DNA from 3 places in the Kribbella sp. NPDC020701 genome. Region 1 is predicted to be linked to each of the others. Evidence: riboswitches for the same ligand, from Rfam matches in the RefSeq annotation. Region 1 holds a riboswitch; each other region holds the start of a gene.
The links. A riboswitch is a leader RNA that binds a small molecule or an ion and turns the genes downstream of it on or off. The one in region 1 is predicted to bind S-adenosylmethionine.

Region 1 (7,854 bases):
GATCTCGATCGTCATCCCGCTCTCCGGATGGCTGGCTGATCGGTTCGGTGGCCGGCGAGTGTGGATCGCGTCGGTTGCGCTGTTCGTGGCCGGATCGATCCTGTGCGGCTTCGCCTGGTCGGTGCCCGCGTTGATTGCGTTCCGGGTCACCCAGGGCATCGGTGGCGGAGTGATGCAGCCGGTCGGACAAGGGATCCTGGCACAGGCGGCCGGACCTGATCAGCTCGGCCGGATCGTCGGCGTACTGGTCATCCCGGTGTTGTTCGCACCAGTCGTGGGTCCGGTCATCGGCGGAGTGATCGTGCAGGACCTGGACTGGCGCTGGATGTTCTTCGTGAACGTGCCGGTCGGGGTGCTCGCGCTGCTGATGGCAGTGCGAGTGATCCCTGAGGACCGGCCCGCAGCAGGTCGCGAGCAGCTCGACTGGCTTGGGCTGGGCCTGCTGTCACCGGGTCTGGCTGCGCTGATCTTCGGCTTGTCCGCTGTTGGCGATCACGGCGCCGGCTCTGTCCGTGCGATCGTCCCGCTGATCGGCAGCGTCGTACTGCTCAGCGCTTACTGCGTGCACGCGGTTGTCACGAGGAAGCCGCCGCTGATCGACCTGCGCCTGTTCGCCCGTCGCGGTTTCACCGCTGCCACGACGAATTCATTCCTTCTGGGCGCCACGCTGTACGGCTCGATGCTCGTCCTCCCGCTCTACTTTCAGCAGGTTGAGCACAGGGGTGCCATCGAGGCCGGATTCTCACTCGCACCGCAGGCGCTTGGCGCTGCGGCCATCTCGTACGTCGCCGGCCGTCTCACGAATCGCATCGGTCCTCGTGGGGTGATCTTCGTCGGCATCATGCTCAGCCTGATCGGCACCGTACCGCTGATCTTCCTCGGCTCCGGCCTCGCCAACTGGATCATGCTCCTCGCGTTGGCCGTCCGCGGTGCCGGGATCGGCGCGACGATGGCTCCGGGGATGGCGACGGCGTTCGGCAGTGTCGAGCGGCACCAGGTTCCCCGTGCCGCGAGTGCCTTGAACGTGATGAACCGCGTCGGCGGCTCGATCGGCATGGCAGTACTTGTGCTCATCCTCCAGGGCCAACTGGCCCAACACACAGGCAATCCGGCCGCGGCGTACGGCGTCACCTTCGCGTGGGCGCTTGGGCTGTCGGTCCTTCCACTTTTCCCCGCACTGGCGTTTCCCGCCAAGAACAAGGAGATCCCATGTCCTACGAAGTGATCGTGGTCGGGGCCGGCCCGGTGGGGTTGACGCTCGCGATCGAGCTTCAGCTCGCCGGAGTCCAGCCCCTCGTGCTGGAGCGGCTGGCCGAGCCCGCTCCCCAGCGCAAGTCACGCGGCGTCGGTCCGCTGGCCTTCGAGGCGCTCCAGCGCCGTGGACTCGGCCCGGCGCTCGAGGCCTGCCAGCCCGAGCGGCAGGACGAGAAGAAGCGAGATCATGGCAGCGCGAAGAACCATTTCGCGTGGATCCACAAGATCGATCCTGATCTGCAGGAGGAGCCCGATCGCACCGGGCGGCTGATCTGGCAACCGGACCTGGAGCGGATCCTGGCCGACCACGTTGTTGCCCTCGGCATCGACGTACGGCGCGAGTACACGGTGACCGACCTCGTCCAGCATGCCGAGGGCGTCTCGGTCACAGTCACCACACCTGACGGCGAGCGACGGCTCGAGGCGGCGTACGTCGTGGGTTGCGACGGCGGCCACAGCGCGATCCGCAGGCTGGCCGGATTCGACTTCCCGGGCACCCTGCCGATCATGACCGCGCGTCAAGCCCAGGTCGAGATCGCCGATCCGGACAAGCTCCCTCCGTCCGGCCGGCTCGAAGGCGGGATGTTGATCCACGGCCCGGGCGTGCTGGGTACGTTCGATTTCGTCGAGGGTCCCGACGTACCGCGGGGTGCGGTCACGCCCGAGGAACTGCAGGCGAGCGTACGGCGGGTCGCCGGCGTGGACGTGGACATCACCGAGGTCAGCGACGGACTCCGCTTCACCGACAACGCTCGTCAGGCGAGCACGTACAGACTCGGCCGGATCCTCCTCGCAGGAGATGCGGCCCACGTGCATTCGCCCAACGGCGGACAAGGTCTCAACCTCGGCCTGGTCGACGCTGTCAACCTGGGGTGGAAGCTGGCGGCGCAAGTACGAGGCGTGGCTCCTGAGGGGCTCCTCGACAGCTACACCGACGAGCGGCACCCCGCCGGCGCCGCCGTACTGGCCAACACCCGCGCACAGTCGGCCCTGATGCGCCCTGGTCCCCACACTGACGCACTGCGCGACCTCGTCTCCGAACTCATGGACATCCGCGAAGTCAATCAGTACTTCGGACGCCTCCTCGGAGGCCTCGCACTCCGCTACACCTTCCCGTACACCAAACCCGACGACCACCAACTAATCGGCCACCACTGCCCCGACCTAACCTTCACCACCGCGACCACTTCCGCCCGCCTCAACCAGTTCACCCGCTCGGGCCGCGCCGTACTGCTCACCCCACCCCACACCCCCACCCTCAAAGCGGCCGCCGGCCGGCGCGATCGCCTGGAAATCGTCGAGGTCAACTCCATAGACGACAACCGCCTATCCGCCCTCCTAATCCGCCCCGACGGCGCAATAGCCTGGGCCACCACCCCCGGCGAACCGCCAAACGAGCTGCAACTCCAAACAGCCCTCACCACTTGGCTAGGCGCCCCCGCCTGACGCCAAAGTGGATCTGCTGGATTCGTTCAAGACTTGGTGGGGGGCCGCTCGTAGGTTCGGACTGTGATGGTCTAGCGGAGGAGTGATATGAGCAAGGTGTTCAGTGCGCACGCTGTTTCGGTTGATGGGTATATCAGTGGGCGGACTCCCGATGGGGTTGCGGAGTTCGGGCGTGGGCTTGGTGATGCGGGGATGCTCTTCGACTGGTACTTCGACGGGGACACGCCGAGCGAGCTGTTCGGCGGGTTCAAGTTGAGTGAGCCGAGCGCCAGGTTCTTCGACATCATCGCGGCGCGGGTGGGGGCGACGGTCTCCGGGCGTACGACGTACGAGCACTCGAGCCACTGGGGAGGCGATGGGCCGCATCCGACGGCACCGCTCTTCGTGCTCAGCCACCGGCCAGCGCCCGAGATCAGCGAGCAGCAGACGCTCGTCACCACAGGGATCGAGGACGCGATCGCGGCGGCGCGTGAGGTTGCCGGGGACAAGGATGTCGCGGTCATGGGTGGCGGCGCACTGACCTCGGCCCTGGCGGCGGACCTTGTCGACGAGGTGATCCTGCATCAGGTACCGATCCTGCTCGGCGGCGGTCGCAGCTTCTTCCAGGAGGTCCCGAAGCACGTGCGGCTCCGGCTGGTGGAGGCCATCCCGGCACCCGGCGTCACGCACCTCCATTACGAGGTGGTCCGATGATCCTCGTCACGGGCGGCCTGGGCATGATCGGCGCCCACACCGCCCGCGCGCTCCTGGATCTCGGACATGAGGTCGTCGTCACGACGTACCGCCGTACCGAGGTCCCGTCGTTCCTCGCCAGCCAGGTCACCGTGGAATCCCTCGACGTCACCGACCGGGCAGCCTTCCTCGCCCTCGGCGATCGTCACGACATCAGCAATATCGTCCATCTCGCCGGCAGCATCCCCGGCGAGGACCCGGTCGACTTCTTCCGTACGGACTTGACCGGCCTGCTCAACGCGTTGGACGCCGCTCGCGCGTGGGGAGTCCGCAGGTTCGCTGTCGCGAGCAGCCTCGGCGCGTACCTCGGCCGGACCGAGATCCCCTGGCACGAAAAGCTCGCGCTGCCGACCGCGCAGTTGCCGCATCTGATCATCGCGTTCAAGAAGGCCGTGGAGCCGCTGACCACGCACAGCCTCCAGGGCAGTGGTGTCCAGCCGGTCGTACTCCGAATCGGGACCATCTGGGGACCGCTCGTCGATCCGGAATCACCGTTCTTCTACATTCCGCCGTACATCAGCGCCGTACTCCGCGGTGAGCAACCGAAGCCGCTGTACGCCGACGACGGCGGCGACTGCTGTTACGCGCCGGACGCTGGGCGCGCGATCGCCCTCCTGACGACCGCGGAGACGTTGCGGCACGACACCTACAACGTGTCCAGCGGCCGGCCGTACACCAACCGCGAGTTCGCGGAAGCCCTGCAGGCGATCACGCCCGGCCTGAAGCTCGACCTCCTGCCCGGGCGCCAGGCCGGCCCCGGCGCAGACCCGTACCTCGACATCACCCGGCTCACCCACGACACCGGCTTCGAGCCAACCTTCGACGTCGCCAAGTCAGTCGCCGACTACGCCGCCTGGCGCACCAACAACCCCCGCTGACCGAGTCAGTCAGTTCGCGGTTGATTTGAGAAGGAACCAGTAGTTGGTGGTGGGGCCTCAGGAGGCGCTGGTACGGTTTGGCGTTGGTCATGAGTGTCAGCGTTCAGCCCCGGCTTGCTGGCCGGCAACCCTCCGTTCGTGGGTGGGGTGCCCCGGGTGAGGACCAGGCTCGGCGCAGGAGTGCCGGGCAAGCCGCGAGTGGGAGGTTTGGCATGGCATCGTTGCGGTTCCGTTCGGCCGGGGCGGAGGACGCCGACCAGGTCGCGTTCCTGCACGCCGATAGCTGGCGTCGGCACTACCGGGGCGCGTATGCGGACTCGTTCCTCGATGGGGACATCGACGCCGATCGTCGGTCGGTCTGGTCGGGACGGCTGGCGGCGCCGGCCAGGTCCGCGACCATCCTCGCCGAGTACGACGACCAACTGGCGGGCTTCGTCCACGTCGAGTTCGACAAGGATCCGCGGTGGGGCAGCCTTGTCGACAATCTGCATGTTGACTATCGGCAACGCCGTACCGGGATCGGCACTCAGCTTCTGGCCCGCGCAGCAAACGCGGTCGTCGGCGAGGCGAAGAGCAACGCGATGTACCTGTGGGTGCTGCAGCAGAACACAGACGCGCAGCACTTCTACCGGGCGGCGGGAGGCAGTTCGGTAGAAACGGCCGCCGTACCACCGCCTGGCGGAGATCCGACTCGACTCAACGGCACTCCGAAGTGCCTATGGATGGCCTGGCCCGAGGCATCGCAGTTGGCCGGATCGCTGAAAGCGGATTGAAACCGTCGTCTGGGAGATTGGGGAGATAGAGCCCAAGGAGGAGACCATGCGACCACTGATCGTCTTCAGCGACATGACCCTCGACGGATTCATGGCCGGACCGGACAACGACCTCGACTTCATGGCCGATGACCCGCAACTGACGAGCGAGCTGACCGGCGAACTGATGTCCGTTGCGGACACGATCATCTGGGGCCGCAAGTCGTTCGGACCGTCAGCCGCCTACTGGACGACTGCCGAGGGCGACCTGGCTGCGTGGCTCAACACAACGCCGAAGTTCGTCCTGTCATCGGACAAGAGCTTCGACGTCAGCGCCTGGGAGAACTCGACCCTGGCCGCCGGCGACGGAGCGGACCAGGTTCGCCAGTTGAAGGAGTCCACCGGCGGCAGCCTGGTCGTGTTCGGAGGAGTACAGACCGTACGCTCGCTCGTCGCCGCAGATCTCGTGGACGAGTACTGGCTCAAGCTCAACCCCGCGATCGTCGGTCGCGGCGGATCGATGTTCTCGGAGGTGGGCGAACGCAGGAAGCTGACGTTGAACAGCGCGCGGTCCTACCCCTCCGGAACCGTTGCGCTGGTCTACTCGACGGGCAGAGGCTGAACCGAGAAGGTGGTTGCGACGTAGGGATCTGTGTCTACGCTCATCGGGGGGAGGGCGATTGGTGCGGATCCGGCTGCTCGGAGGTTTCGGGGTCGATCGAGGGGGACAACCCGTCGATGGCCATGTCTGGCGTCTGCGGAAGGCGCGGACGCTGGTCAAGTTGCTCGCGCTGACACGGGATCAGCGGCTGCATCGCGACGTACTGCTCGAGGCGTTGTGGCCCGATCGGGCTCCGACGTCCGCGGTCAACAATCTCCACCAGGCGCTGCACGTCGCCCGTCGAGCGCTTGCGGGCGACGAGCCGAGCAACGGTTTGCTCGAGTTGCGCGACGACTTCGTGGTGCTGCTCGCGGACGGTCTCGTCGAGGTCGACGTACGGACGTTCGAGCAGTTGGCCGCGCACGGGCGGACCAGCGGTGACCTCGCCGACCTGCGTGCCGCGGTCGCTGCGTACGCCGGCGATCTGCTCCCCGAGGACCGGTTCGAGGACTGGGCCGACCGGCCGCGGGACGAGCTCCGGGCGACCTTCTGCGACCTCCTCGTGGACCTGGCGGAGGCGACGGAGAACGACGTAGAGGCGCTCGACGCCCTGCAACGCGCCCTCGCCATCGACCCGCTCCACGAGCGTGCCGTCCGCGACCTGATGCGGCGTCATGCGGCGATGGGCCGATCGTCGGAGGCCTTGGCCCAGTACGAACGCCTCCGCACCGACCTGCGTACGACGTACGGCACCGATCCGGACCCGGAGACCCAACGCGTGTACCGCGACCTTCTGACAGGCGAGGCACCCCCGAACCGGCCCCGCCACAACCTCGCCCCCGCCCTGACCAGCTTCGTCGGACGCGAGCGCGAGATCGCCGACCTCCATCGCCTGCTGGACCGGGGCCGGTTGGTCACCCTCACGGGGGTCGGCGGTGCGGGCAAGACGCGACTTGCGGAGGAGGCTGCGAGGCGGCTGCTCGATGCGTACGCCGATGGCATCTGGATCGCCGACCTGGTCCCGGTGGCAGATCCGCGGCTCGTCCCCGACACGGTCGCGGCCGCATTGGGACTGGATCCCGCAGCGGGCTCGGACCCATTGCGCACACTGATCACCCGCTTGGCTCCACGAAACCTCCTTCTTGTTCTGGACAGCTGCGAACACCTGCTCGCTGCCTGCGCCGGACTCGCGAGCGCAGTACTGCGAAGCTGCCCTGGCGTCACCGTGCTCGCGACGAGCCGCGAGCCTCTGCACACGCCGGGCGAGGTGACCTTCCGGGTGCCCTCACTCGAGCTGCCGGAGCCTGAGGATGCCGGTGACCTGAGCCGGCTCGGGACGCTGGCTTCGGTACGGCTCTTCGTCGACCGGGCCCAGGACGTCCGGCCCGGCTTCGTCCTCGATGCGGACAACGCCGCGCCCATCGTGGAGATCTGCCGTCGTCTCGACGGCATTCCACTCGCCCTGGAACTGGCCGCCGCCCGCGCGTCTCACCTGGAGGCGGCGGAGATCGCCGAGCGGTTGAGCCAGGCTCTTCCGCTGCTCGGCCGGCACGGTGAGATCACGCGGCATGCGACGTTGCGGGCCGCGCTCGAGTGGAGCCACGCGTTGCTCTCGGACGACGAGCAGATCCTGCTTCGGCGGCTCGCGGTCTTCGCCGGCAGCTTCTCGTTGCCGTCGGCCGAGGAGGTGTGCGCGGACGATCGGATTCCCGCCGCGGACGTGCTGGACGGTCTCGGTCGCCTGGTCGACAAGTCCCTCTTGCAGGTCGACCACGACGGTCCGCGTTCGCGCTATCGCCTGCTGGAGACCATCAGGCAGTTCGCGCGGGAGCGACTCGTCGCCGCGCACGAGGTCGAACCGCTGGAGACAGCGCACTTCGAGCATTTCCTGGAGTTGGCCTGCGCCCAGGATCCGGAACGGGCCAGCGTTGTCGTCGAACGTCCACAGTCGCTCGACGTCGACCACGACAACCTCCGCGCTGCGCTCGCGTGGGCGGTACGTCATGATCACCAACAGGCCTTGCTGCTGGGGGTGAACCTGTCGCAGTACTGGCTGGCGCGGGGTCATTTCGCCGAAGGAGCCGGCTGGCTGGAACGCATTCTCGACGTGGCCGTCGTACCGTCCCAGGATCGGGTCCGGGCGATCTTCGCACTCGCGGTTCTCGACGCCCGGAGCGGTTTGAGCGACCGG
Region 2 (7,854 bases), on a different contig from region 1:
CAGCGCCTGTACCACTTCCCCGTTCGACGGTCGCGCCGTCAACCCGAACGGTACCGCGAGTGAGGAGCCCGTCAGACGACGGTTCGCATCGGTCGTCTTGAGCGTCGAGCTCGGCATCGCTCCCAGAACCGGTCCAGGATCCAGTAAATGAACGGCAATCCGGCCGTCGTCCAGCAGGTGGCGGCGCTGCAGCACCGTCACCTCGTCGATGTCCTCCCAGCGTGTTCCGATCCATTCGTGGCCGATTCGCAACCGGATACCGACCTCGTCGGCGACGAGCATGTCCCCGACCGTCAATGCTCGCGCGCAGATCACCGCCAGTACGGCGAACGCCGCCGCCGCGATCCAGCGCAGTACGCCGGTGGGACTGGTGGATGCGGACGCGGCAAAGCCGACGGCGACCAGCGCAGCTCCCAGCGCGAGCCCGCCGTGCACCCGCTGGGAGGCGCGGACGGTGAACGGCACGGGCTTGGGGTCGACGTCGAAACGGTCCTGCCTGGGCAGTGCGCTCGCGGCGGTCACGGGTCAGTCTCCTCGGAGGGTGGTGATGAAGTCCTCTAGATCATCCGGTTTCACCAGGACGTCGCGGGCCTTCGAACCTTCACTGGGTCCGACGACGCCGCGGCTCTCCAGGATGTCCATCAGCCGGCCGGCTTTCGCGAAGCCGACGCGGAGTTTGCGCTGCAGCATGGACGTCGAGCCGAACTGGGTGGACACGATCAGCTCGGCGGCCTGCACGACCAGGTCGAGGTCGTCGCCGATCTCGTCGTCGAGGTCCTTGCTCGGGCCGGCCACGGCGGTGACGTCCTCGCGGTACGTCGGCTGCAGCTGGGTCTTGCAGTGTTCGACGACGCCGCGGATCTCCGACTCGGTCACCCAGGCGCCCTGGATACGCATCGGCTTGCTCGCGCCCATCGGCAGGAACAGGCCGTCACCCTGGCCGACCAGTTTCTCCGCACCCGGCTGGTCCAGGATGACCCGGCTGTCGGCCAGCGACGAGGTCGCGAACGCCAGCCGCGACGGCACGTTCGCCTTGATCAGACCGGTGACGACGTCCACCGACGGCCGCTGGGTGGCGAGCACCAGGTGGATACCGGCCGCCCGGGCGAGCTGGGTGATCCGGACGATCGAGTCCTCGACGTCGCGCGGGGCGACCATCATCAGGTCGGCGAGCTCGTCCACGATCACCAGCAGGTACGGGTACGGCGTGAGCACGCGCTCGCTGCCCGGCGGTGGCTTCACCTTGCCCGACCGGACCGCCTTGTTGAAGTCGTCGACGTGCCGGAACCCGAACGCGGCCAGGTCGTCGTACCGCATGTCCATCTCGCGGACGACCCACTGCAGCGCCTCGGCCGCCTTCTTGGCGTTGGTGATGATCGGCGTGATCAGGTGCGGAATGCCCTCGTAGTTGTTCAGCTCGACCCGCTTGGGGTCGACCAGGATCATCCGCACCTCGTCCGGCGTGGCCCGCATCAGGATCGAGGTGATCAGCGAGTTGACGAACGACGACTTACCCGAACCGGTCGCACCCGCGACCAGCAGGTGCGGCATCTTCGCCATGTTCGCGACCACGAAGCCGCCCTCGACGTCCTTGCCCAGGCCGGCCACCATCGGGTGGTGATCGTTGCGCGCGGTCGCCGAGCGGATCACGTCGCCGAGGCTGACGATCTCCTTGTCGGTGTTCGGGATCTCGATACCGATCGCGGACTTGCCCGGGATCGGCGACAGGATCCGCACATCGGCCGACGCCACCGCGTAGGCGATGTTCTTCGACAGCGCGGTGACCTTCTCGACTTTGACCGCCGAGCCGAGCTCGACCTCGTACCGGGTGACGGTCGGGCCGCGCGTGTAGCCGGTGACCTGGGCGTCGATGCCGAACTGCTCGAACACCTCGGTCAGCCGGTCGACCACCTGGTCGGACGCCTTGGTCCTTGCCTTGTGCACCGAACCCGGCTTGAGCATCTGTCCGTCGGGCAGCGTGTAAGTGATGTCGCCGGACAGGCTGAGCTGCTCGACCCGCTGTGGGATCGGCGTGTGGGGAGGCGGCTCGGCTGGCGAGTCCGACTTCGAAGGACCACCACCGGCACCAGCCGGGGCGATGACAGCAGCCCCAGCGGCTTCGGAAGCGTCGACGTCGTACGCGTCCTCGTCCACGGCCGACGCGGCCTTGGCCTTGCGCCCGCGCTTGGAGATCTCACGTCCCTCGAGCACCGGCGAGTCGTACGGCTTGACCGTCGGATCGCCGTCGTCCTCCTCCACCGCGGCCTTGGCCCGGCGCTCCTTGCGGGTCAGCCGGACGGTGTCGTCGGTCGGCGCGGCCATGACGGACGGTGCGTCCTCGGGCAGCGCCGTTCGTCCCATCAGTACGTCGAACGCCGCGCGGAACCGCAGTGGGATCGCGTAGACCGGCGTACCGGTGATCACCAGCGCACCGAAGATCGAGAGCAGCACCAGCAGCGGGGCGGCGACGTACTCCGTGAGCAGGTCGGACAGCAGGGACGAGACGACGTACCCGATGGCGCCGCCGGCGTCCTGCAGCGGTCCGTCGGCCGGGTTGCTCGGACGGGGCAGACCGTTGGCGATGTGGACCAGGCCGAGTACGCCGAGGGCGACGGCGGTCCAGCCGATCACCTGACGTCCGGCCGGGCCGTTGCGGTCCGGGTGACGCAGCGTGCGCATTGCAATGAAGAGGAGCATCAGCGGGACAGCCCAGCCGAGCATGCCGACGCTGCCGCCGACGACGGTCCGGATGCCCTTGCCGACCGCGCCCGGGAGGTCCCACCAGATGGCGGCGGCCACGACAACCGCCAGGCCGATCAGGAACAGGCCGGCGCCGTCGCGGCGGTGCTCGGGGTCGAGGTCGCGGGCACCGTGGCCGATGCCGCGGACCATCCGTCCGAGCACGTGCGCGATGCCGATCCAGACCTTCACCACACCGCGACCGAGAGCGATCATGGCGGCCGCGAACGGGCCCGGTCCGCTGTTTTTGGGCGTGCTGGTCCGCGCGGCGGTCGAACCACCGCGTTTCGCGCTCTGCCCACGCTTCTGGGCGCCTGACGAACGGGAGCGTCCACCAGCAGCCGAACGAGCCGTACTCGGCCGTTTGGCTGCCGACTTCTGCGCCCGCGCCGGGGAAGACGTGCGGGTCGCCATATCTAGCAGGCTACCCCGATTACCTCTCGAGTCCCACGTGTCACACGCCGATCACGCTGCCCCATACATAACGTCACAGCGCCGAGCGCCGCCTCAGGCGCCAGTGGTGCCGTCGAGTTGTTCTCGCAAGAGGTCGGCGTGGCCGCAGTGGCGGCCGTACTCGCCGATCATATGAATGTAGATCGTCCGGAGCGTCGACTCGGTCCCGCTGAAGGTGAAGCGCTCGTCCAGCGACCGTCCGGCCGCAGCCTCGTCCGACAGCTTCCACTCGGCGATCAGTCCTTCGTACGCCGCCTGTGCCTCAGCCGGATCGATGAGCTCGAAATCGGCGTCCTTCCCCAACGCCGGCGCGTAGAGCGCCTCGGCCGGCTCCCCGGACGCGAAGTGGATCCGGAACCAGATCCGCTCGACCTTGGTCAGATGCCGGATCAGTCCGAGCAGGGACAGATTCGACGGCGGCGACGGCCGCTCGGCCAGCTGCTCGGCCGTCAGACCCGCGCACTTGTACAGCAGCGTGGTCCGATAGAAATCCAGATAGCCCTGCAGCAGCTCGGCCTCGGGCGCGGTCAGCGAGCCGTCCGGCCGCTCGACCGCCGGCGCCGTCCACGCCTTCTCCACCGTCATGCCGCCATCCAACACGCCCATGCCGTGCAGAGCGAATCGATCACGGATTGACCGGCGGCGCCCAGCCGGGTCGCGGGATCAGACAGAACGGATGACCGGCCGGATCCTCGTACACCGTGGCGGCGAGCTTGCGGGCCCCGAGGGCCAGCACCGCGGACCCGGCCGCGTCGAGGTCGTCGACCATGACGTCGAGGTGCATCTGCTGAGGACGCGTAGGGTCCGGCCATTGCGGGCGCTGATGGCCGAGGGCGCGCTGGAAGGCGAGACCTGACGTGTGGTCGTTGTCGGCGACCACGACCCAGTCGTCGCTCTGGTAGGTGATGGGCTTGCCGAGCAGGGCCGAGTAGAAGCGCGCCAGCTCCAGCGGTTCCGGGCAGTCGATCGCGAGGTGGTGCAGCCGTCCGATCATGGCAACAGTCTGCGCGTCTCAAGATGTGTTCGGCAATCCCGGAATATGAGATTGCCACTGGCGCCCGCTGTGGCCTGTTCGTTACCGTTCTCGGCAGGTCATGAGTGTCAGCGTGAAGCCCCGGCTTGCTGGCCGGCAACCCTCCTCCGCGGTGGGGTGCCCCGGGTGAAGACCAGGCCGTGCGGATACCCCGCTCGGCAAGCGCGGACTTCCCGGGAGCAGCACCATGTCGATCCTCTCCATCCTCGAGCCGGCCTCTACGACGACCACGCGGCCGACCGTCGCCCGGCTCGTCACCGGCAGCATCCCCGCCACGGTCGGTTCGGACCTGCTGGTCCCACTCGCCGACGGCCGGGTCACCGACTACGCGAACTTCGACCACGGAGCCAGTGCGCCGTGTCTGGAGTCGGTCCGGGCCAGCGTCGAGGCCGCACTGCCGTCGTACGCGTCCGTGCACCGCGGCAACGGGTACGCCTCCCGCATCACCACCCAGTGGTACGAGCGTGCTCGCGCCGAGGTGCAAGCGTTCGTCGGTGCCCGTGACGACGACCAGGTGATCTTCACCCGGCAGACCACCGACGCGCTCAACCTGCTCGCCCACGCTGTACCGGCGGACGCGACGGTGATCGTGTTCGAGTCCGAGCACCACGCCGCCCTGCTGCCGTGGCCGGCTGAGCGGACTGTCCGTCTCAACGCGCCCAGCTCGCCCAGCGAGGCCCTCACCAACGTGGCCGACGCACTGCGCAACGCTCCGGAGGGTCCGCGGCTGGTCGTCGTGACCGGCGCCTCCAACGTGACCGGTGAGATCTTCCCGATCGCGGAGATCGCCGCTGTCGCCAAGGCGCACGGTGCGCGGGTCTGCCTCGACGCCGCGCAGCTCGCGCCGCACCGACCGGTCGACATCGCCGCATTGGACGTCGACTGGGTCGCACTGTCCGGCCACAAGCTCTACGCGCCCTACGGCGCCGGTGCGCTGATCGGCCGCGCCGACTGGCTCGACGCCGCCGACCCGTACCTGTACGGCGGGGGCGCGACGACTGCGGTCACCAACGACACCGTGGTCTGGACGACCGGCCCGTCGCGCCACGAAGGCGGCTCCCCCAACGTCATCGGCGCGATCGCCCTCGCCTCGGCATGTGCCGCGATCAGCAAGCACCGCGACGCGATCGAGCAGCACGAGCGCAGCCTGCTCGCCCGACTCCGGACCGGACTCGCTCAGGTCCCGGGCGTCACGACGTACTCGATCTTCGGCGAGGACGCGGACCGGGTCGGCACCGTCTGTTTCACCGTTGCCGGTGTGAGCTCCACGCTCGTGTCCGCGGCGCTGAGCGCCGAGTACGGCATCGGTGTGCGCGACGGAAAGTTCTGCGCACACCCCCTCGTCGGTCACCTACTCGCCGACTCCCCCGAGCACGGTACGGCGGTCCGCGCGAGCCTCGGCCTCGGTACGACACGTGAGCACGTGGACCGCCTCGTCAACGCCGTACGAACGCTGGCCGCCGGTGGACCGCGGTCGGAGTACGAGGACACCGACAACGGCTGTCAGCCCACCGACGACCCGCGGGACCTGCACGCTCCCCGCATCTGGTAACGCCGGCCTCCTACTGCTCAGGAGGTACGAGGCCTACATGGTGAGCAGCGAACGCCAGTAGGTCGGCCCATTCCGACGCGACCATCGCGGCGGGTTTGCCGAAGCCGTGACCGGTGTTGACCTCTACTCGGGTCAAGACAGGTGCGGACGAGGATTGGGCATGTTGCAGCTCGGCGATGAACTTGTGACTGTGCAACGGCACGACCCGGTCATCGTGGTCACCGGTGACCACGAGGGTCGCCGGGTACGACGTGCCGTCGCGCAACCGATGCAGCGGTGAGTACGCCAGCAGGTCCTCGAACTGCTCCGAATCGTCCGGATGACCGAAGTCAGAGGCCCACGCGGCGCCCACGGTGAACAGGTGGAACCGCAACATGTCCATGACACCCACACCGGGCAGTGCGACTCCGAACAGGTCCGGACGCTGAGTCATGGCCGCACCGACGAGCAGACCGCCATTGCTGCGACCGTGAATGGCGAGCTGCGCGGACGTGGTGACGCCGGTGTCCCGCAGATGCTCGGCGACGGCGATGAAGTCGTCGAACACGTTCTGCTTGTTCTTGAGCCGGCCCGCGTCGTGCCAGGTGCTGCCGTACTCACCACCGCCGCGCAGGTTCGCGATCACCAGCACGCCACCGGCCTCGAGCCAGGCCGGCCAGCCGGGCTTGTAGTCGGCCAGGATCGGGATGCGGAAGCCGCCGTACCCGTAGAGCAGGGTCGGTCGTGGCTGCGAGAAGTCCAGGTCGGAGCGGGTGATCAGGAAGTACGGGACCTCGCGGCCGGGCTCGACGCGCCGGGTCACGGTGACCGATGGCGAGGTGAATCCACCTGAACCACGGACCAGCTCCGGCAGCGCACCGACCACGCCGGCATCGGTCGAGACGACGTACGACACCGTGGGGTCGGTCGTGGTCGACAACCCGACGAAGAGCTCGTCGTACTCGGGGCTGGCATGGAACTCCACCACTCCCCCGCCCGGTACGTCGATGACCCGTGCATCCGAGCCGTCGAGCGCGTACAGCGTCAGCACTGGCTGCGCGTCGACCAGCGTCAGCGTGGCCAGTCCGGCAGCCGTACCGCGGACGGCCTGGAGTGTCGCCTCACCCTCGGCGATCAGGTCGACGAACGAGCCATCCAACGACGCGAGCACCACGCGACCACGGGACGCATCGCGGTCGGTACGCAGTATCAGCTGGTCGCCGGACATCCGTACGAACGCGATCTCGTCCGCAAAGGTGTCCACCACCTTCACTGGCTCGCCGATTCCGTCGGAGGTGATCGGGAAGACCCAGAGCCGACTGCCAGGGTCAGTGCCCTCGTTGATGTGGACGATCAGGTAGCGATCGTCCTCCGAGACCTCCGGAGTGATGAAGTAGCGGTCCTGGTCCGGGAAGCTGAGCACGAGCGCGTCCTCGGACTGCGGTGTGCCGACCTTGTGCAGCATCAGCCGTCCACCGGTCAGCGTCTTCGTCTCGGTGCCCTCACTGCGACCACTGGCCGGGTAGTGCAGATAGAGGTACGCCGAACTGTCTGGGAGCCACGTGGCTTCGGAGAACTTCGCTTCCGTCACCACGTCGTCCACGGGCGTCCCGGTGGCGATGTCGAGCAGCCGGAACGTCGTCCAGTCGCTACCGCTCTCGTTGACGCCGTACGCGAAGTACTTGCCGTCTGGACTCACTGTGAACGAGCCCAACGAGTCAGTGCCGTCCGCGGACAGCGTGTTCGGGTCGATGAGCACTCGGCCGCCGGTCAGCAGTTCGTCGAGGGACTCCCCGACGTACACGACGTCCTGTGCCTGTGTGCCGTCGTTGCGGCCGACCAGGTACCACCCGGACTTCTTGGTCGGGACTCCGGCGCGTGGACGCGCGAGGATCGCGGACATGGTGGTCTGGAACCACTGCCGCTCCGGATAGCCCGAGAGCTCGGCCTGAGTGAACTCGTTCTGCCGCCGCACCCAGTCCTGGGTATCGGGCGCGTCAGGGTCTTCCAGCCAGCGGTACGGATCGGCGATCTGGTGCCCATGCAACGTCTCGACCACATCGTCGCGGCGGCTCTCCGGATAGGTCATGGGGCCTCC
Region 3 (7,854 bases), on a different contig from region 1:
GTTGCGGGCCGGCGTGGAGAACCGCCGGTCGCGCGTCGTCGTGACGGCCGCGACCCGGGCCAAGGCGCTCGAGCGGACGCTGGAGCTCACCGACTCGGCCGAGATCGAACGCCGGCTGCGATCGCTGCCCGGCGTCGGGGTGTGGACGGCCGCCGAGGTCCGCCAGCGGGCTCACGGTGACGCGGACGCGTTCTCGTTCGCTGACTACCACGTGTCGCGCAACGTGTCGTACGCCCTGATCGGCGAGGAGCTGGACGACGACGGCTGCGCCGAGCTGATCGAGCCGTATCGCGGTCATCGGTTCCGGGTGCAGCGGCTGCTGGAGCTGGCTGGAATCGCTCACCCCCGCTACGGCCCGCGCAAGTCCCTGCCCACGCACACCCCGGGCGCAACGCATCGCTTGAGGTAGCGCTGGGCACCGGGCCACCACGATGACGATCGACGGGGACGGGCTGTACCTGGTGGCCGGCCTGGCATTGCTGCTCGGTGCCGTCCTGCCCCGCCTCTTGCGCCGGTACGCCGTCTCCGCGCCGATCGGCTTCCTCGGCGCCGGCCTGCTCCTCGGTCTCGCCGTCAACCGGCAGCACCTCACCCCGCTCGCCGAACCCAAGCTCACCGAGCACCTGGCCGAGCTGACCATCCTCGTCGCGTTGATGGGCGTCGGGCTCGCGATCGACCGTCCGATCGGCTGGCGGCGCTGGAGCGTGACCTGGCGTCTCCTGTTCGTCGCCATGCCCGCCTGCATCGCCGCGGTAGCCGGCGTCGGCTGGGGGCTCGGCCTGGCTCCCGCGACCGCGCTCCTGCTGGGAGCCATCCTCGTACCGACCGACCCGGTGCTCGCCTCCGACGTCCAGGTGCAAGGCCCGACGACCGGCGAAGGCGCCGAGCCGGAGGAGGACGACGAGGTCCGCTTCGCGCTCACCTCGGAGGCCGGGCTGAACGACGGCCTGGCGTTCCCTTTCGTCTACGCCGCCATCTTCGCCGCAACCAAGGGCGCAGTCGGGGGCTGGGCCCTCGAGTGGCTCGCCTGGGACCTGATCGGCCGGACGCTGATCGGCGTCGCGGTCGGTGCCGGGGCGGGCTGGCTGCTCGGCAAGATGGCCTTCTCCGCGCCGTCCCGCGCCTTCCGGCTGGCGGACTCCCGCGAACCGGTACTGGCGCTCGCGATGACACTGGGCGTCTACGGCCTGGCCCAGGTGCTGCATGGCTACGGCTTCGTCGCGGTCTTCGTCGCGGCCCTGGCGCTGCGGGCGGCCGAGCGCAGCCACGACTTCCACGAGGAGCTGCACGGTTTCGTCGAGCAGCTCGAACACATCCTCACCTGGGGGATCCTGCTGCTGCTCGGCGTCGCGATCACGGCCGGGTTGCTGAAGCCGTTGACGCTGACCGGCATCGGAATCGGGCTCCTGCTGGTGCTGGTGATCCGTCCGCTGATCGCCTGGGTCGCGCTGGCCGGTACGCCGATGCGCCGCTCGGAGCGGTGGGTGACCGCCGTGTTCGGCGTCCGCGGCGTCGGGTCGGTGTTCTACCTCGCGTACGCCGGTGCCGACTTCCGCACCGACCTGCCCTGGCTATGGGCGACGGTCGGCTTCACCGTCGTCCTGAGCGTCGTCGTCCACGGGATCGCGGCGACTCCGCTGATGCGGATGCTCGACGTACGCCGGGATCGGGCTGCCTGAGCGCGACGCGCCGGTGGAGGAGATCGCGCTCGCGGCCGGGTTCGCCACTCCGGTGACGCTGCGGCACCATTTCGCGAAGCAGTTGCAGACCTCGCCATCGGCGTACCGGCGGGCTTTCCGGGCCCGGCAGGGCTGAGACCTCGCGTCTCGGATGGTGGGAACGGAAGACACAATATGGACCCGATTGGGTAGTCTCGGGGGAGCTCATCCAGAGGGACTGAGGGAAACGGCCCGTTGAAGTCCCGGCAACCCTCCCCGTTGAGGTCCCGCTCCCGGGTTCCTCGCGGCGGACCGGTGCCAAATCCGTCCCGCGCCGAGATCCGGTCCCGGGGAAGATGAGAGGGGAACCTCACTCATGAGCCTGACCGCCGCCACCCACACGATCCGTGAAGGTGCCTTCGGCAACGGTACGCACCTGAGCTGTCGCGCCTGTGGGGCGAAGTCGCCGCTCGGTCCGTTCTACGCCTGTATGGAGTGCTTCGGTCCGCTCGAGGTCGGGTACGACTACCCGACCATCACGCGGGAGCAGATCGAGGCCGGTCCCAAGAACATCTGGCGCTACCAGCCACTGCTGCCCGTCCCGGTGGACGTGGCCAGCTTCCCGAACACCGAGCCCGGCTACACCCGGCTCATCGACGCCAAGAACCTGGCCCGTGAACTGGGCCTGCGCAAGCTCTGGGTGAAGGACGACTCGGGCAACCCGACCCACTCCTTCAAGGACCGCGTGGTCGCATCCGCCCTGAGCGCCACCCGCGAGCTGGGCATGAAGGTCTTCGCCTGCCCCTCCACCGGCAACCTGGCCAACGCCGTCGCCGCGGCCGCCGCCCGGGCCGGCATCCGCTCGGTCGTCTTCATCCCCAAGGACCTGGAGCGACCCAAGATCATCACCACCGCCGTGTACGGCGGGACTCTGGTGGCCGTCGACGGCAACTACGACGACGTGAACAAGCTGGCCTCCGAGATCGCCGGCGAGGAGGAGGGCTGGGCGTTCGTCAACGTCAACGTCCGCCCGTACTACTCCGAAGGCTCCAAGACGCTGGCCTTCGAGATCGCCGAGCAGCTCGGCTGGCGAATCCCGCAGCAGGTGGTGATCCCGGTCGCGTCCGGCTCGCAGCTGACCAAGATCGACAAGGGCTTCACCGAGCTCGGCAAGCTCGGCCTGGTCGACGCCACCGACTACAAGGTGTACGGCGCTCAGGCCACCGGCTGCTCGCCCGTGGCGCAGGCCTTCCGGGACGGCCACGACGTGGTCAAGCCGGTCAAGCCGGACACCATCGCGAAGTCCCTGGCGATCGGCAACCCGGCCGACGGACCGTATGTGCTCGACGTCGCCCGGCGTACCGGCGGTGCGATCGAGGACGTCAGCGACGAGGAAGTCGTCGAGGGGATCCAGTTGCTCGCCCGGACCGAGGGCGTCTTCGCCGAGACCGCGGGCGGGGTGACCGTCGCGACGCTGAAGAAGCTGATCGCGACCGGGCAGCTCGACCCCGAGGCCGAGACGGTGATCATCAACTCCGGCGACGGGCTGAAGACGCTCGACGCCGTGGCCGACCGGGTCGGCCCCAAGGTGACCATTCCCGCGTCGTACGACGCCTTCGTGAAGGCAGGCCTGCAGTGAGCGTGAGCGTACGGGTCCCCACCATCCTGCGGCCCTACACCCAGGGCGTGTCCGAGGTCTCGGCCGAGGGCGGGACGCTGAGCGAGGTGCTGGAGTCGCTGGACGGCTCCTACCCCGGCATCAAGGGCCGGGTGCTGGACGAGTCCGGCGAGCTGCGCCGGTTCGTGAACGTGTACGTCGACGATGACGACGTACGGTTCGCCGACGGCCTGCAGACCGCGATCAAGGACGGCGGCCAGGTCTCGATCATCCCCGCGGTCGCGGGCGGCTGATCCTGCCGGTGGTTCCGGGCGTCTTTCGTCCGGAACCACCGCTACCGTCACCTGCATGGCGACGAAATGGACCATCGGCGGGGATGCCGCCGATCCGCAGAAGCTGGCCCGATTCTGGGCCGCGGCCCTCGGGTACGTGATCGAGCCCGGATTCGACGATCCGGACGGCTCGGGGATCATCGATCCCGACGACGTCGGGCCGGCGATCGGCTTCCTCCGCGTGCCCGAGCCCAAGACCGCGAAGAACCGTCTGCACATCGACATCCGCGTGGCCGGTCCCGGCGCCCGCGACGCCGCCTCCGCGGACCGCATGCGCACGAAAGCCGCGGAGTTGGTGGCGCTGGGGGCTGTTGAGGTCCGCGAGGACTTCTACGGCCCCGAACTCGGCCACATCGTGATGCTCGATCCCGAAGGCAACGAGTTCTGCGTCGGCTGACTACGATGCTCTGGTGCGCGCTGTTGTGATCGAGCAGTACGGCGTTCTGCCCGCCGTACAGGAGGTTCCGCGGCCTGAGCCGGCGGATGGCGCGGTCGTCCTGAAGGTGGAGGCGACCGGGCTATGCCGGAGCGACTGGCACGGGTGGATGGGCCATGACTCCGACATCGTGCTGCCGCATGTCCCGGGCCATGAGCTGGCCGGGACCGTCGCCGCCGTCGGGGCTGGGGTCTCTGGCTGGCAGGTCGGCGATCGGGTGACGACGCCGTTCATCTGCGCCTGTGGTCAGTGCGAGCAGTGCCAGGAGGGCAACCACCAGGTCTGCCCGAACCAGCTCCAACCCGGCTTCAACTACTGGGGCTCGTTCGCGGAGTACGTCGCTGTCCCGTACGCCGAGGTGAACCTGGTCCGCCTCCCCGACGACATGGACTTCGCCACGGCCGCGGGCTTGGGCTGCCGCTTCGCCACGTCCTTCCGCGCCATCCACCAGGTCGGCCGTGTGGCTCCGGGCGAACGCGTCACCATCTTCGGCTGTGGCGGCGTAGGCCTCTCCGCGGTGATGATCGCCGCAGCTCTCGGCGCCGAGGTGATCGCCGTCGACACGAACCCCGACGCCCTGAAGCTCGCCCGCGAGTACGGCGCCTCCCACACCATCCAGGCGTCACCGACGGTCGTCGACGAGATCCACGCCCTCGGTGGTGCCCACGTGACCATGGATGCGTTGGGCTCCAACGCCATCGTCCAACAAGCCCTACAAGCTTTGCGCCCGCGTGGTCGCCACCTCCAGGTCGGCCTCCTCCCCTCCGGCGTGCAGCTCGACGTCGGCCGGTTGATCGGCCAGGAACTCCAATGGCTGGGCAGCCACGGCATGCCCGCCCACGCCTACCCGGAAATGCTGTCGCTAGTTGCTTCAGGCAACCTAAAACCCGCCGAGCTGATCACCCGCACGATCACCCTGGAAGAAGCCCCCGCTGCCCTAGCCGCTTTGTCCAACGGCACCCCAGCCGGCGTCACCATCATCCAACCCACACCCCACTAACCACCCACGCGCTGCGTAGCACGCGGGGGTGTACTACAGGCGGATCAGATACACCGTCGGGGGACGCCCGGTGCGGCCGTGTTGCTGGGTGCCGGTGGGGGCGGCCAGGCCGGCTCGTTCGAGGCGTTTGAGGACTCGGCGGGCGGTGCGGAGCTGCACGGCCAGGTGGTCGGCGACGTCTTGGGTGGTGAGGCCGTCGGGGAGGGTGGCGGTGAGTTCGCGCATGCGGGCGAGAGTCTGGGTGTTGAGGCCGACGCGGCGGGCCAGGAGCGGGAGGCTTTCGGGGCCGCGGCGGGTGGCGGGCTGGTCGCCGGAGGGCTCGATGACGATCTCGACGTCGTCGGACATCGACACGACGCCGGCGACCGCGCCGATCGACTCGGCCCGGCTGACTGCGCGGCGGGCGAGTGCTTCCGCCTCGGCCGCCGTACGTCCGACGCCGAAACCGACGTACGCCGTGCTGTGCCGGGCCGCGAGGTGGTCGAGCAAGGGCATCCGGGTGAACTGCTCGGTTGCCTGCTCGAGCAGGCCGCGGGTGGTGACGACCAGATGCCGCCCGTCCGGCAGCGCGGCCAGGCTGCCGCCGAGCGTGATCAGATCACCGGCCAGTGCGTCGTCCGGCTCGGGCAGTGCGATCACGCCGAGCGCTACCTGCGCGTCACCGACGTGCTGCCCGGTCGTCGTCAAGACCAAGGCCTGCAACGTCGACCGGATCGAGTAACGGGAGGGCGCGAGCCGTACCGACGGCATCTCGTTCTCCAGCAAATGGAACGCCGAGCCGAGGCAGCTGATCGCGACCTTGGTGTCGTGCTTGTCGCGGGCGGTCCGGTGGAAGGCGACGATGTCGTCGGAGGTCAGGCCCGGCCGGTACGGCAGCACGTGGATCTGGTCGGTCGGGAGCTTGGCCTCGATCAGCGTCTCCAGCACCTCACTACGCCGCAGTGTGTCGATCGAGAACTGGGTGACGTTGTGCCCGAGCCGGAGCAGTTCGACGAGTGCACGGAGCAGCGTGGCGCCGTCGTACGACACGTACATGGCGGGCCGGTCGATCACGCCGGCCTCGGTGGCGATCGTGTACGGCACGACCCCGGTGAACAGCAGCGCGTCGACCTTCTCGTGCGCCTGCTCAACGAGGTCGACCGCCTCGGTCTCGTGCCGGTAGGGCAGCGGGAGCAGGGTCGCGCCGCTCGGCGGACCGACCGCGATCACCCGCAGCACCAGGTCCTCCGGACCGACGACGCCGACAGTGAGCGTCATCAGGCCACCGCGCCCGGGGCTGAGCTGATCTGCACGGCACTCCTTCGACGACTTCTGGTCTGGCCCTCAACTCGCAGAATAGCGCAGCCGGCCCCGGGCACTTGACGTTCAAGGCGGCTTCTCTTAGTTTCGGTCAAGACCACAATTGTCGCCACTCGAGGCGGTCGCCGGTGTGGGTGGAGCGTCGGAGGGAGCGAGCCACCTAACGGGCGAGATCCTCGAGGCAGCGGATGACCAGGTCGCGCTCACCAAAAGGCAGCGTCGGGCCGTAGGGGTCGTAGGCGGCTTCCGCTGGGAGCAGGCCTTCCCACTCGGCTGCCCAGAGCATGCGCTGCACGTAGCCCTCGATCGGGGCGTAGAAGGTGGCCGCGGCGAACCGGTCCAGCCGTTCTGAGGCGGTCAGGAAGCCACTGTGGTCCCCGGACGTCCAAGCCTCGAGGACGGCGGCGGACAGCGGGACCTGGGCCGCGGCGATCCCGACGAGGGCCGTATCCGCGCCCCACATGAACGAAGGCCCATACATCCGGTCCTCACCGGTGATGAGCAGCTTCCCGGTCCCACGCCCGGCCCAGATGGCGTCCTGGCACCCGATGGCCCGATCCAGCGTCGCGGTCTTCACCCCGAGCATGGACGGCAGCGATAACAGCTCACGGATCAGCGAGGGCGGGTACGGATACCCACCAGCCTCGCCATGGAGGTAGAAACCGACCAGTGGCAGCCCACTCTCCGCCGCCACCCGCTCGTGCAACGCCACCGCCTGCGCATGCCCGTCCGGCAACTCTCGGAGCGCAGCCAGCGGATAGACCATCACCGCGTCCGCTCCGCCCGCAGCCGCCTCCAGAGCCATCGCTACCGTCGCGTCAGTGGCCTCCCGCAGGCTCTGCGCCGACGAGGACCGCGGTACGCCGACTCCCGCGACGATGGGCACGTCCGTAGCCTGCCGCCACGTCTCCAGCACCTTGGACCGGTCAGCCGCGGACAGGTAGAGCCCACGCCCGGTGTGGGCCCACACTGCGACCCCACCGACGGACTCTGCCGTCAGAGCGCCGGCGTACGCGGTCAGAGCGTCGTACGCGACGACGCCCTCTGAGTCCATCGGAGTGACGACTGCGGGGAGCAGTGTGCCGCGGAGTCGTTCGACGAGCGGGTGCATGAGGGACCTCTCAGACGTCGTGGCCGAGGCCTGGGCGCTTGGGTACGTCGATCCAGCCGTCGCAGTCGGCGAACACACTCGGAGCCAGCGGGTCCTCGTCGACCATCAGCGGCCCGACCAGGTCGGCCGCGACGGTGGCACCCGGTACGGCGGCCGCCAGATGGACCGCGGCCAGGGTCGCCACCCCCAGCTCCGGCATCGAGCCTACCTTCACCGCGAGCCCGGCCGCCTCGGCCACGTTGGCGATCTGGAGGGCGCGATGCAGGCCGCCGACCTTGAGGATCTTGATGTTCAGTACGTCGGCCGCCCCACGGCGAGCGATCTCGAGAGCATCATGCAGTGAGTGCATGCTCTCGTCGACCATCACCCGGACGTCGAGCCGCTCACGCAGCCGCACCAG

Region 2: another riboswitch for S-adenosylmethionine. It lies ahead of ACZ3HV_RS01320 (aminotransferase class V-fold PLP-dependent enzyme); the one in region 1 lies ahead of ACZ3HV_RS04935 (GNAT family N-acetyltransferase).
Region 3: another riboswitch for S-adenosylmethionine. It lies ahead of thrC (threonine synthase); the one in region 1 lies ahead of ACZ3HV_RS04935 (GNAT family N-acetyltransferase).

The regions. Positions count from the first base shown of each region.
Region 1 is NZ_JBVHFT010000002.1:297,954-305,807, forward strand. Features, by position in the region: gene ACZ3HV_RS04915 (DHA2 family efflux MFS transporter permease subunit) at 1-1,225, shown strand, start outside; gene ACZ3HV_RS04920 (FAD-dependent monooxygenase) at 1,210-2,700, shown strand; gene ACZ3HV_RS04925 (dihydrofolate reductase family protein) at 2,788-3,393, shown strand; gene ACZ3HV_RS04930 (NAD-dependent epimerase/dehydratase family protein) at 3,390-4,310, shown strand; SAM riboswitch class IV at 4,396-4,510, shown strand; gene ACZ3HV_RS04935 (GNAT family N-acetyltransferase) at 4,523-5,083, shown strand; gene ACZ3HV_RS04940 (dihydrofolate reductase family protein) at 5,130-5,684, shown strand; gene ACZ3HV_RS04945 (BTAD domain-containing putative transcriptional regulator) at 5,746-7,854, shown strand, end outside.
Region 2 is NZ_JBVHFT010000001.1:290,298-298,151, reverse strand. Features, by position in the region: gene ACZ3HV_RS01340 (hypothetical protein) at 1-522, opposite strand, end outside; gene ACZ3HV_RS01335 (FtsK/SpoIIIE family DNA translocase) at 526-3,153, opposite strand; gene ACZ3HV_RS01330 (DinB family protein) at 3,247-3,777, opposite strand; gene ACZ3HV_RS01325 (VOC family protein) at 3,818-4,186, opposite strand; SAM riboswitch class IV at 4,283-4,396, shown strand; gene ACZ3HV_RS01320 (aminotransferase class V-fold PLP-dependent enzyme) at 4,413-5,777, shown strand; gene ACZ3HV_RS01315 (prolyl oligopeptidase family serine peptidase) at 5,788-7,845, opposite strand.
Region 3 is NZ_JBVHFT010000008.1:68,191-76,044, forward strand. Features, by position in the region: gene ACZ3HV_RS20270 (DNA-3-methyladenine glycosylase family protein) at 1-409, shown strand, start outside; gene ACZ3HV_RS20275 (cation:proton antiporter) at 432-1,679, shown strand; gene ACZ3HV_RS20280 (hypothetical protein) at 1,693-1,815, shown strand; SAM riboswitch class I at 1,881-2,021, shown strand; gene thrC (threonine synthase) at 2,035-3,297, shown strand; gene ACZ3HV_RS20290 (MoaD/ThiS family protein) at 3,294-3,569, shown strand; gene ACZ3HV_RS20295 (VOC family protein) at 3,625-4,005, shown strand; gene ACZ3HV_RS20300 (zinc-dependent alcohol dehydrogenase family protein) at 4,019-5,044, shown strand; gene ACZ3HV_RS20305 (hypothetical protein) at 5,078-6,301, opposite strand; gene ACZ3HV_RS20310 (dihydrodipicolinate synthase family protein) at 6,504-7,454, opposite strand; gene ACZ3HV_RS20315 (mandelate racemase/muconate lactonizing enzyme family protein) at 7,465-7,854, opposite strand, start outside.